DNA from 2 places in the Bradyrhizobium sp. CCBAU 25360 genome. Region 2 is predicted to be linked to the other one. Evidence: riboswitches for the same ligand, from Rfam matches in the RefSeq annotation. Region 2 holds a riboswitch; the other holds the start of a gene.
The links. A riboswitch is a leader RNA that binds a small molecule or an ion and turns the genes downstream of it on or off. The one in region 2 is predicted to bind S-adenosylmethionine.
Positions count from the first base shown of each region.

Region 1: linked by a shared signal. The riboswitch ahead of metX (homoserine O-acetyltransferase MetX) and the one ahead of XH81_RS09040 (O-succinylhomoserine sulfhydrylase) in region 2 are both predicted to bind S-adenosylmethionine.

Region 1 is NZ_LBJA01000041.1:234,998-241,210, reverse strand. It holds gene metW (methionine biosynthesis protein MetW) at 25-687, opposite strand; gene metX (homoserine O-acetyltransferase MetX) at 689-1,885, opposite strand; SAM riboswitch at 1,977-2,056, opposite strand; gene XH81_RS22765 (chorismate mutase) at 2,213-3,061, shown strand; gene hisC (histidinol-phosphate transaminase) at 3,098-4,195, shown strand; gene XH81_RS22755 (prephenate/arogenate dehydrogenase family protein) at 4,192-5,130, shown strand; gene XH81_RS22750 (LysR family transcriptional regulator) at 5,185-6,066, opposite strand; gene XH81_RS22745 (SDR family oxidoreductase) at 6,172-6,213, shown strand, end outside.
Region 2 is NZ_LBJA01000032.1:1,700-7,912, forward strand. It holds gene XH81_RS09020 (MATE family efflux transporter) at 1-929, opposite strand, end outside; gene XH81_RS09025 (hypothetical protein) at 1,099-2,151, opposite strand; gene XH81_RS09030 (PAS domain S-box protein) at 2,258-2,674, opposite strand; gene XH81_RS09035 (2'-deoxycytidine 5'-triphosphate deaminase) at 2,784-3,920, opposite strand; SAM riboswitch at 4,001-4,080, shown strand; gene XH81_RS09040 (O-succinylhomoserine sulfhydrylase) at 4,155-5,342, shown strand; gene XH81_RS09045 (SGNH/GDSL hydrolase family protein) at 5,458-6,213, opposite strand, start outside.

The DNA.
Region 1 (6,213 bases), on a different contig from region 2:
CGCCCCGGAATGACGCCTACGGCGTCACTTCCCCCCGCCCCGGCTGAGCAGGAACACCGCCTGCTCCCCGAACATGTTCCACACCCACCAGGGCAGATTCAGCGGCACCGGGCGGCCGTAGAGATCGAGCGCGACCGAGCGCTCCATCTTGACGTTGATCTCGTCGCAGAGCTGCACGAAATCCTTGATGGTGCAGAAATGGATGTTGGCGGTGTCGTACCAGGTCGCCGGCAAATTCTCGGTGCGCGGCATGTGGCCGCCGACCAGGAGCTGGAGCCGCATCCTCCAGAAACCGAAATTCGGGAACGAGACGATGGCGCGGCGGCCGATGCGCAGCAGATTCTCCAGCACCACGCGCGGCTGCCGCGTCGCCTGCAGCGTCTGCGACAGGATCACGTAGTCGAAGGCGTCATCCGGATAATTGACGAGGTCAGTGTCGGCATCGCCCTGCACCACCGCAAGGCCCTTGGCGACGCAGCGATTGACACCCTCGCGCGACAGCTCGATGCCGCGGCCGTCGATGCCGCGGGTCTCCAGCAGCTGAAGCAGGTCGCCCTCGCCGCAGCCGACGTCGAGCACTTTCGAGCCCGGCTTGACCATCTCGGCGACCAGCAGATGATCGGCGCGAAACTGGCCGGACGATCCGGTCGCAAGGCCGCCCAGCGGCAATACTTCCTGCACAGACATGCTAGCCATCCTTCAGTCCACGCGCCTTGCCCGCCGATTGCAGGAAGGCGCGGGAAATGTCGAAGAATTCGGGAACGTCGAGCAGGAAGGCGTCGTGGCCGCGATCGGTCTCGATCTCGGCGAACGACACCCGTGCGCTCGACGCATTCAGCGCGTGCACCAGCGCGCGCGATTCCGAGGTCGGGAACAGCCAGTCGCTGGTGAAGGAGACCACGCAGAAGCGGGTCGCAATTTCCGCGAACGCCCTTGCGAGCACGCCGCCATGGTCGGCGGCGATGTCGAAATAGTCCATCGCGCGCGTCAGATAGAGATAGGAATTGGCGTCGAAGCGCTCGACGAAGGACGAGCCCTGGTAGCGCAGATAGGACTCGACCTGGAAGTCGGCGTCGAACGAGAAGGTCGGCAGCTCGCGGTCCTGCATGCGCCGGCCGAACTTGCGATGCAGCGCGGCATCGGAGAGGTAGGTGATGTGCGCCGCCATCCGCGCCACCGCGAGCCCGCGATGCGGATGGATGCCGTGATCGGCATAGCCGCCGCCGTGCCAGTCGGGATCGGCCATCACGGCCTGGCGGCCGAGCTCGTGGAAGGCGATGTTCTGCGCCGAGTGCCGCGTCGCGCAGGCAATCGCCAGCGCGGAGAACACGCGGCCCGGATAGGCGGCGGTCCATTGCAGCACCTGCATGCCGCCCATCGAGCCACCGACGACCGCAAACAGCGTGTCGACGCCGAGCCGGTCGACCAGCATCGCCTGCGCACGCACCATGTCGGGGATGGTGATGACGGGGAAATCGAGACCCCAGACCTTGCCGGTGGAAGGATTGATCGAGGCCGGCCCGGTCGAGCCCATGCAGCCGCCGATCACGTTGGAGCAGATGATGAAGTAGTGCTTGGGATCTATCGGTCGGCCGGGGCCGACCAGCGTCTCCCACCAGCCGGGCTTGCCGGTGACGGGATGCACATTGGCGACATGCTGGTCGCCGGTCAGCGCATGGCAGATCAGCACCGCGTTGGAGCGATCGGCGTTGAGCTCGCCATAGGTCTGGTAGGCGATCTGGAACGGGGTGAGATCGACGCCGCAATCGAGCCGCAGCGGCTGCTCGGCGCCGAAATGCGCGATCTGCGAGCTTGGATGATCCACCTCGTGCGACCGCTCGTCGGCGCTGATCGCAGGACTCGGTATCGACTTGACGCCACCCATCTGACCATCGACCTCGTTTGCGATCAAACGCGTGATCGCCACTTGCATCAGGCCATGAAAAACCCGGCCTGAACGATAGGTTCGGCCGGGATCGGAAGCGTCCCCGGCCTGTTTAGCGAGTTTTTTAACGTGGCTGCAAGCCGGCCGGCTCAAATGACCACGGAACGGGCAAAAGCTACCGTCTTGGGCGGTTTTCGTCAAGTCGCGGCCCGGATCGGCCCAATTCGTCTCTCACGCGTCGTCCGAAAAGGACGTGATTTCTCTTTGCTTTCGATGCCCTGACTGCCTAATCAGGACATCCCCCATCGAAACCATCGACAGCCAGACATGTCCCAACGTCCGCCCGCGCCACCATCGCTCCAGGAACTGCGCAAGGAGATCGACGCGATCGACGAGGGCATGCATCGCCTGTTGATGCAGCGCGGCGACATCATCGACCGCCTGATCCAGGTGAAGCAGACCCAGGAGGTCGGCTCGGCGTTCCGCCCGGCGCGCGAGGCCGCCATGATGCGCGAGATCGTGCAGCGCCATCGCGGCATCCTGCCGCTCGACACGGTCGAGAGCATCTGGCGCGTCATCATCTCGACGTTCACTTACGTGCAGGCACCGTTCTCGGTGCATGCCGACATCTCGGCGAGTGAGCCGGCGATGCGCGATTCCGCGCGCTTCCATTTCGGCTTCACGGTGCCTTACGTCGCGCATTTCAGCGCACAGGCCGCAGTCGAGGCGGTGGCGAAATCCAAGGGGGATCTGGCGCTGGTCTCGGCGACGTCCAGCCGCACGCCATGGTGGCTCTTGCTCGAAACGGAAGGCGCGCCAAAAATCATCGCGCGGATGCCCTTCGTCGAGCGCGCCGATCATCCGGCCGCACTGCCGGTGTTCGCGATCTCGCGCGTCGCCGACAGCGCCCTGGTGACGGAGGTCGAAACCTTCAGCGTCCGCGTGTCCGGGTGGAACGCCGAGGTCGCGCGCGCCCTGTCGCCGCTCGCCGAGATCGTGGCGGTGCCTGATACCGCCTTCGACGGCGCGGCGCTGCTGGTCTCGGTCACGAGCGCGACCAGCATCGACAAAATCAGGGCTGCCCTGATCGAGGCGGGGGCCTCGGTGCGCTCTACAGCCCTCGTCGGCAGCCACGCAACGCGCTATACGGTGCCCCCGACCGGGGCGAAATCGTAAACCACGCGCCGCGCCCCGCCATTTTCGGAGTTCAAGATGTCCCGCCCCGTGCCGAATCCCGGCATTCTCGATATTGCGCCCTACACGCCCGGCAAGAGCCCGGTCGCCGAGCCGGGCCGCAAGGTGTTCAAGCTGTCGGCCAACGAGACGCCGTTCGGGCCCTCGCCCAAGGCGATCGAGGCGTTCAAGCACGTGGCGGATCACCTGGAAGACTATCCGGAAGGAACCTCGCGCGTGCTGCGCGAGGCGATCGGCCGCTCCTTCGGGCTCGACCCGAACCGCATCATCTGCGGCGCTGGCTCGGACGAGATCCTCAATCTGCTCGCCCACACCTATCTCAGCCAGGGTGACGAGGCGATCTCCACCACGCACGGCTTCCTGGTCTACCCGATCGCGACCATGGCGGTGGGCGCCAAGAACGTCGTTGCGCAGGAGACCAACCTCACCTGCGACGTCGACGCCATCCTCAAGGCGGTGACGCCGAAGACAAAGCTGGTCTGGCTCGCCAATCCCAACAATCCGACCGGCACCTATGTGCCGTTCGACGAGGTCAAGCGCCTGCGCGCCGGCCTGCCGTCGCACGTGCTGCTGGTGCTCGATGCCGCCTATTGCGACTACGTCTCGCGCAACGACTACGAGATGGGGATCGAACTGGTCGCTACCACCGAGAATACGGTGGTGACGCACACCTTCTCCAAGATCCACGGCCTCGCCGCACTGCGCATCGGCTGGATGTTCGGCCCCGAGCACATCATCGACGCGGTCAACCGCATCCGCGGCCCGTTCAACGTGTCGACGCCGGCGATGTATGCCGCGGTCGCCGCGATCGAGGACACTGCGCACCAGGCGATGTCGAAGCAATTCACCGAGACCTGGCGCAACTGGCTGACCGAGGAGATCGGCAAGCTTGGGCTGAAGGTGACGCCGAGCGTCGCCAATTTCGTGCTGATCCACTTCCCGGCCGACAAGGGCAAGACCGCGGATGACGCCGACGCCTTCCTGACCAAGCGGGGCCTCGTGCTGCGCGGCTTGAAGAATTACGGCCTGCCGCATTCGCTGCGCATGACCATCGGCACCGAGGAGGCCAACCGCCTCGTGGTCGACGGCTTGCGCGACTTCATGGCCGGCAAATGAGCAGCGCACCGCACTTCCAGCGCGTCGCGCTGATCGGCTTCGGCCTGATCGGCGGCTCGATCGCGCGCGCTGCGAAGCTCCAGGGCCTGGCGGGCGAAATCGTCACCACCGCGCGCTCGGAGAAGACCCGCGCGCGGGTGATGGAGCTCGGGATCGTCGATCAGGTCGTGGCGACCAATGCGGAAGCAGTGAAGGATGCCGATCTCGTCATCCTCTGCATTCCCGTCGGCGCCTGCGGCGAGGTCGCGCAGGAGATCGCCGCGCATCTGAAGCCCGGCGCTGTTGTCTCCGACGTCGGCTCGGTCAAGGGCGCCATCGTCAGGGATATGGCGCCGCATCTGCCGAAGACCGTTCATTTCGTGCCGGCGCATCCGGTGGCGGGCACCGAGCATTCGGGGCCGGATTCAGGTTTCGCCGAGCTCTTCATCAACCGCTGGTGCATCCTCACCCCGCCGGAAGGCGTCGACGCGGCCGCGACTGATCGCCTGCGCGCCTTCTGGGCGGCGATGGGCGCCAAGGTCGAGGTGATGACGCCGGACCATCACGATCTCGTGCTCGCGATCACCAGCCATCTGCCGCATCTGATCGCCTACACCATCGTCGGCACCGCCGACGAGCTGGCGCAGGTGACGGAGTCCGAGGTGATCAAGTTCTCCGCCGGCGGTTTCCGCGATTTCACCCGCATCGCGGCCTCCGACCCGACGATGTGGCGCGACGTCTTCCTCGCCAACAAGGAGGCCGTGCTGGAGATGCTCGGCACCTTCACCGAGGATCTCGCAAAGCTCACCCGCGCGATCCGCCGCGGCGACGGCGAAGCCCTGTTCGACCATTTCACCCGCACCCGCGCCATCCGCCGCGGCATCGTCGAGATCGGCCAGGATTCGGCGGCCGCGGATTTCGGCCGGCAGCACGGGCAGCTCGGCAACAAGCCGTGAGTTCGTAGCTCGGATGGCGCCAGCGCGGGAGCGATCTCGATCTGCTCCCTTGACCTAGTCGATGAAGGCCGCGAGCTCACCCGGCGTCCCCGAGGGAAAGGCTTCCTTGAGAAAGTCGAGGAACGCGGATACGCGAGCGCTGAGCAGCCGGCGCGAAGGGTACAGCGCCCAGAGGACGATCTCCGGTCCGTCGACATCACCCCAGTGGACGAGCTTGCCGGCCGCCAGGTCGTGACTCACAAGCGACACAGGAAGGCGAGCGGCGCCCACGCCTGCGCGGACCGCATCGCGAACCATAACGATCGAGGACAGGCGAAGCACCGGATCGGTCGAGATCCGTGAGTTTCCGATCGAAGACTTCACCTCCCACGCCGATGTCAGATCGCTCGCCACGGTCGGAACGGCAAGATCGTACGCAGGGCGACTGAGGTCGGGGCTCGCGACCACGACCAGCCGATCGCGCATCAGGATTCGTCCGACAAGGGTTTCGTCGGGGTCGGGATTGACGCGGATCACGAGGTCATAGCCTTCCTCGATCATGTCGACGGCGCGGTCTTCCGTCGTGACCTCGAGCCGCACCTCCGGATATTTCAGAGCGAACGCAGCGGCCAGCTTTCCCATCGCAGTTTGCGAGAAAAGCAGAGGCGCGCTGATCCGCAAGCTGCCTCGCGGCTTGGCACCGCCTGAAGCGATCGCCGCCGCCGTCTCGTCGAGTTCGGCGAGCAATGTTCCCGTCCGCTCATAGAGCGCCCGCCCTTCCTCGGTGAGCTTCAGCGTGCGGCTTCCGCGCTCGAAGAGGCGCAAGCCAAGGCTGCCCTCCAGCTCGGAGACCCGGCGCGAGAGCGTCGCCTTCGGGCGGCCGGCAGCCCGGGCGGCCCGTCCGAACCCGCCGTGACGGGCGACAAGGTTGAAATCGGCGAGTGCGAGCAGATCCATATGTTCCACCAATGAGACGGTCTGGACAAATATAGCGTCTATCGGCCCGCACGTGGGTCACTAATTTGCGGGGGTGTCCAGCAACCCACCCCGGAGAGTGAACCCATGACCATCCTCGTGACCGGCGCCACCGGCAATGTCGGCCGC
Region 2 (6,213 bases):
GAGGTCAGCAGGAATTCGAGCCGCGCACCGATGCCGTAGCCGGCGAGGATCGCGGTGCCGAACTTCGCCAGCATGTGGGTGAAGATCGAGATCGTCAGCACCGATTGCAGCGGCGAGAAGCAGGCGATCGCGCCGACCTTCAGGATGTCGAAAAACATCGCCCACTGAATGCGCAGGCCGCGCAGCTTCGGTGTAACCCGCGCGCGACCGGAGAACAGGTACCAGCCCATGATGCAGATGTTCATGGAATAGGCGATCAGCGCGCCGGCCGCGACGCCGCGCATGCCGAACTGCGGCACCGGCCCGAGCCCGAGGCCCAGCGTGCCGCCGAGCACGATCTGCCAGGCCGCCGAGTTGAGGATCAGGAACGACGGCAGCTTCATGTTGCCGGTGCCACGCAGCACGCCGGCCATGGTGTTGAGCAGCCAGGGCAGCACGGCGCCGCCGAAAAATACCTGCGTGTAGGCGACAGCGTGGGTCAGCACGTCGCCGCGGCCGCCGAGCATTTCCAGCACCCGCGGCCCGAAGATCAGCATGCCCAGCATGAAGACGAGGCCGAAGCTGATACCGATCAGGATCGCATGCGCGGCGAGCGTGGCGGCGCGTTCGCGGTTCCCGGCGCCGAGCGCGCGGGCAATGGCGGAAGCCACCGCACCACCCATGGCGCCGCCCGACATCGTCATGGTCAGAATGATTGTCGGAAACACCAGCGCCATCGCCGCCAGCGCCTCGACGCCGAGCCGGCCGATATAGGAGGTCTCCGCGATCACCGTACAGGTGCCGGCCGAGAGCGCGATCACGTTAGGCCAGGCGAGAGAGAGCAACGTGCGCAGGATCGGCCCGTCTACAAGCGCGCTTCGTAGCGGCCGCGGGGGCGGCGGCAGCGGACGCTCTTGCTCATCGACCGGGATTTCGGCGATGTCGGACATGTCCTCTCCGGGGCAGGGGGCGCCATTTGCGGCGCGGCAATGCGTAGGTGTGCCGATTATTTTCTTCGCGCAGAAGGCGCGGCGAGAGGCTTGTTAGCACGGCTCGCAGCGATTCCACCTGCGCCAGCTGCAGGCGTGCCCTGCGGCAGCGCATTTCGATGGATGAAGGCTATTCGATCGTCCAGACCAGCGGCGCGCGGCCGCCAGCAGCAGCGCGCATGCGCACGCCGATGTGCCGCCCGCATCCCGCAGCCAGGCCTTCGAACAATCCCTCCAGCACCCTGGCGCAGGCGCCGTGATAGTCGGCGACGTCGTCCATCAGTTTCCAGCTCTGCTGGCGGATTTCGAACGCGCCTTCGGATTGCGAGGTCTCGGCCGTGTCATCCTGCGCCGCGAACAGCGCGTTCAGGAACGACGCGAATTCGCTTGCCCCGCCGCGGCTCATCGCCAGTGCCGCCGCGACCTCGTCGAAATATTGCATGCCGATCAGCTTGCCGGTGAGGTGCAGCAGATAGCCGGCGTCTTCCGGGCCGAACAGTTGCACCATCACGGGCGCCGCCGTGCGCACATATTCCATCGCATAGTTGCGATAGGCTTTTTCAAGGCGCGGTTTCGGCCAGCTCGCAACCGGCAAAGCCGGCGCAGTCTTCGCATCGAACAGCGGCGCTTCCAGATGCCGCGCGAACACCAGGCGCTGATCGAGCTCGAGCGGATGATCGTACTGGTGGTAGTAGCCTTCCAGCCCGTCCTGGCCGTCGACGCTCTGCTTGGTGCAGACGAAGCCGAGCCTGAGATCGCCGAGCGCGACGCCATTATTGGCGTGCCATCCCCGCAGCATGGCGCGGGAAACCTCGCCCGGCACGCCGCAGATCGCCGTGCCTTTCCAGATCCAGCGCGGCGGCGGATAGCGGATCCAGGCCTTGGCATCGCTCTCATACATGTATTCGACATGCACGCCGCCGATCCAGTTCGAGAGATAGTGATATTGCGCGGCCGCCACCGCCGGCGGCAGATGATCGATCCCGAGCTTCCTAAGCCCCGGCAGGAAGCGCTCCTGCTGCTGGCGGCGGAACACGCGGAAGACGAACTCCGCTGCATCCGCAGTGCCGCGCCGCGTGACGACGGTGAGAATGAGGCCGGTGAAATAGGCGTGGTAGAGGTCGGCGACCGCACGCCAGCGCTTCCATTGAGCTTCCTGCGCGGCGTCAGCTGCGGCGGTCATTCGTTTCGCTCCCGATCGTGTTGCGATCGAGTGTGTCACCGCACCTTCCGGCAGGCAACATGACGCCCGTGCAGAGCGCCCTGCGTGGCCACCCGCCAATTCCGCATCACGAAGTTTGCGGTGGCGTCTTGGCCGCGCGCTCTCGCTCGACCCGTTCGGTGACATCGCGCGCCATCGCGACCGATCCCAGGACGTTGCCGCCGGAATCCCGCACCAGCGCGAAGGTCATCTCGATGTAGAGCTTGCGACCGCTCTTGTGCAGCGCGCGGGTCAGTGTCGGCCTGCCCGCAAGCTTCATGCTGCCGCTCGCGAGTGCGGCCTCGAAACCTTTCCAGTGCGCGGCGCGCAAATGCTCGGGAATGATCAGGTCGAGATTCTGGCCGAGCGCTTCCGTCGCGGAGAAGCCGAACAGGGCCGTCGCTGCGCGGTTCCATCGCATGATCGTGCCGGAGCGGTCCGAATAGATCAGCGCATCCGCGACGTCTTCGGCGATCTTTGCGTCGAGTTCGGATGGGTTGCTCATGTCGTCACCTCGCATGTAGCCCGGATGGAGCGGAGCGTAATCCGGGATCGTGCCACGAGTGAGACTGCCCCGGATTACGCTTGCGCTCCATCCGGGCTACAGGATCGGGCTACACCCGAAAATGCTTCGATAGTTTGAGGCCCTGGGCCTGGTAGTTGGAGCCGATGCGTTGGCCGTACATCGCGTCGGGACGGGCCAGCATCTTCTCGTAGACGAGGCGGCCGACGATCTGGCCGTGCTCGAGGATGAACGGCACTTCGCGCGAACGCACTTCGAGCACGGCGCGCGATCCTAGCCCGCCCGCGCCGGCATAGCCGAAGCCGGGATCGAAGAATCCGGCATAGTGCACGCGGAATTCGCCGACCAGCGGATCGAACGGCACCATCTCCGCGGCGTAGTCGGGCGGCACCTGCACGGCTTCCTTCGAGGCCAGGATGTAGAACTCGCCGGGATCCAGGATCAGACTGCCGTCCGGGCGGGCCGAGATCGGCTCCCAGAAGTCCTCGACGGAATAGCCGGCGCGACGATCGACGTCGACCACACCGGTGTGGCGCTTGGCGCGGTAGCCGACGAAGCCGTTCGCTTTCTCGCCGGAGAGATCGACGGAGACGGCGACGCCGCCGGAGAGATCGGCATCGTCGATATCGACGAGGCGCTCGGCGGCATGAAGCGCATCGAGCTCGTCGGCATTGAGGATGGCGTCACCGGTGCGGAAGCGCACCTGCGACAGACGCGAGCCCTCGCTGACCAGCACCGGAAACGTCTTCGGGCTGATCTCGGCATAGAGCGGGCCGTGATAGCCGGCGCCGATCATGTCGAAGCGGCGGGTGCCGTCGGCGATGACGCGGGTGAAGACGTCGAGCCGGCCGGTGGAGCTCTTCGGGTTCGCCGCCGCGACGATCTCCGGCGGCAGCGCGAGGCTCTCCAGCAGCGGCACGATGTAGACGCAGTTGGTCTCCAGCACCGCGCCGTCGGCGAGGCTGAATTCGTGCAGCTTCAATTCGTCGATGCGCTCGGCGACGGTGGCGCCGGGACCGGGCAGGAAGCTGGCGCGGACGCGATAGGCGATGTCGCCGAGACGCAGATCGAGGCTCGCCGGCTGGATCTGGCTCTCGACGAAGTCATAGGCGGGCAGGATGAGACCCGCCGCCGCCATCGCCGCGATCATGCGGTCGGGCAGGATACCATTGGCGTCGGGCGCGACCGTGAACGTCAACCGGGGGTCCTCATCAGGGGTCAGATGCATCCGGACATGCCGGAAATACAAGTCTTTTACGGCTATCCGATGGACGCCTTGACGGAAAGGGCATTGCGGAATATGAGCATCACTTATCCCGTGGTGATTTGAGCCGGCCGGCTTGCAGCCACGTTAAATAAGTCGCTAAACAGGCCGGGGACCTCTGTGATCCCGGCCCGTGGATATATCCAGGCCGGTTTTTTTGTGACCGTTTTCGACGAGACGGTCATGTCGGAGGTACCTATGTCGAAGTCGACCACCAACTACCGTCCCGAAACCCGCCTGGTCCATTCCGGCACCCTGCGCTCGCAATATGGCGAGACGTCGGAGGCGCTGTTCTTGACGCAAGGCTACGTCTACGACACCGCGGAGCAATGCGAGGCGCGGTTCAAGGGCGAGGATCCGGGCTTCATCTATTCGCGCTACTCCAATCCCACCATCGCGATGTTCGAGCGCCGCATGATCGAGCTCGAAGGCGCCGAAGCCGCCCGCTCGGCGGCGACCGGCATGGCCGCGGTGACGACGGCGATCCTGGCGCCTCTCAAGGCCGGCGACCACGTCGTGGCCTCCCGCGCCCTGTTCGGCTCGTGCCTCTACGTCATCCAGGACCTGCTGCCGCGCTACGGCATCGAGACCACGCTGGTCGACGGTCTCGATCTCGACCAATGGCAGCGCGCCGTCAGGCCGAACACCAAGACGTTCTTCCTGGAGAGCCCGACCAACCCGACCCTCGACGTGCTCGACATTCCCGGGATTGCCGAGATCGCGCACAAGGGCGGCGCGCGGCTCGTCGTCGACAACGTGTTCGCAACGCCGATCTGGCAGAGCCCGCTCGCGCTCGGGGCCGACGTCGTGGTCTATTCCGCGACCAAGCACATCGACGGCCAGGGGCGCTGCCTCGGCGGCATCATCCTGTCGTCGGAAGCCTTCATCGCCGAGCACATCCACAATTTCATGCGCCAGACCGGCCCGTCGATCTCGCCGTTCAACGCCTGGGTCCTGCTCAAGGGCCTGGAGACGCTGGGCGTACGCGTGCGCGCGCAGACCGACACCGCCGCGCGCATCGCCGACGTGCTCGCGAGCCATCCGAAGATCTCGCGGCTGGTTTTCCCGGGCCGCGCCGATCATCCGCAGGCAGCGCTGGTGAAGAAGCAGATGCGTGGCGGCTCGACGCTGGTCGGCTTCGAGGTCAAGGGCGGAAAGGCTGCAGCGTTCCGCGTGCTCAACGAATTGAAGCTGGCGAAGATCTCGAACAATCTCGGCGACGCCAAGAGCCTCGTCACGCATCCGGCGACCACGACGCATCAGCGTCTGAAGCCGGAGGACCGCGCCGCGCTCGGCATCAGCGAAGGTTTTATCCGCTTCTCCGCGGGGCTCGAGCATGCCGATGATCTGATCGAGGATCTGACGGCGGCGCTGGAGAAGGCGTAGCCACGTATTCGCAATCGTAGGGTGGGCAAAGCGAAGCGTGCCCACCGTTCTCGATTACAACGACGAGGTGGTGGGCACGGCGCTTTGCGCCTTTGCCCACCCTACGGCAGCGTGCCTACATCGGCCGATAGGTCCGCACATCCCCCGGCACGTTCACGCCCAGCTTGATCTGCCCCACCGAGCGGATGATGTCGTCGCCGAGCAGCTGGGCGAAGCAGGCATAGCCCCAATCGTTCATGTGCAGGCCGTCTGCGATGACGAAGCTCTCGACCGGAATCGATTGGTTCTCGTGCCAGTCGCGCATCACCTCGAAGCGCGGGAAGATGCCGACGTGACGAAGCTCGGCGACCTTGCCGAGCAGCTTCACCATCTTGCCGGCGCTTTCGCCGCGCTGGTTGACGGCCGGCGAATATTGCGGATCGACCAGCACGATGTCAGCGCCGCCGGCGGCCTGGATGCGGCTGATGCCGTCCTCGACCATTTTGGCGGTGTCGCCGGGATCGAGATTGCGCAGCACCGCGTTGGTGCCGACCTGCCAGATCACGAGATCCGGATGCACGTCGATCACCTGGGTCTGGAGACGCTTCATCATCTCGGGCGCATCCTCGCCGCCGACGCCGGCATTGACGACGGTGATGTCGGCGGTCGGATAATGGCGGCGCAGCTGGGCGGCAAGACGATTCGGATAATTGAACTCCGGCGAGCTCGCGCCGAATCCTGCGGTCGACGACGAGCCGAACGCGACGATGAGGACGGGCTGGCCGGCGACGAGCTTGCCCGCGACATGCGGCAGCGAGCCCATCGCCTTGGAGCCGCCCTTCGGCGGCAGGCAGGGCACGCGGTTGAAGACGTCGCCGGCGGATTTGGCGAC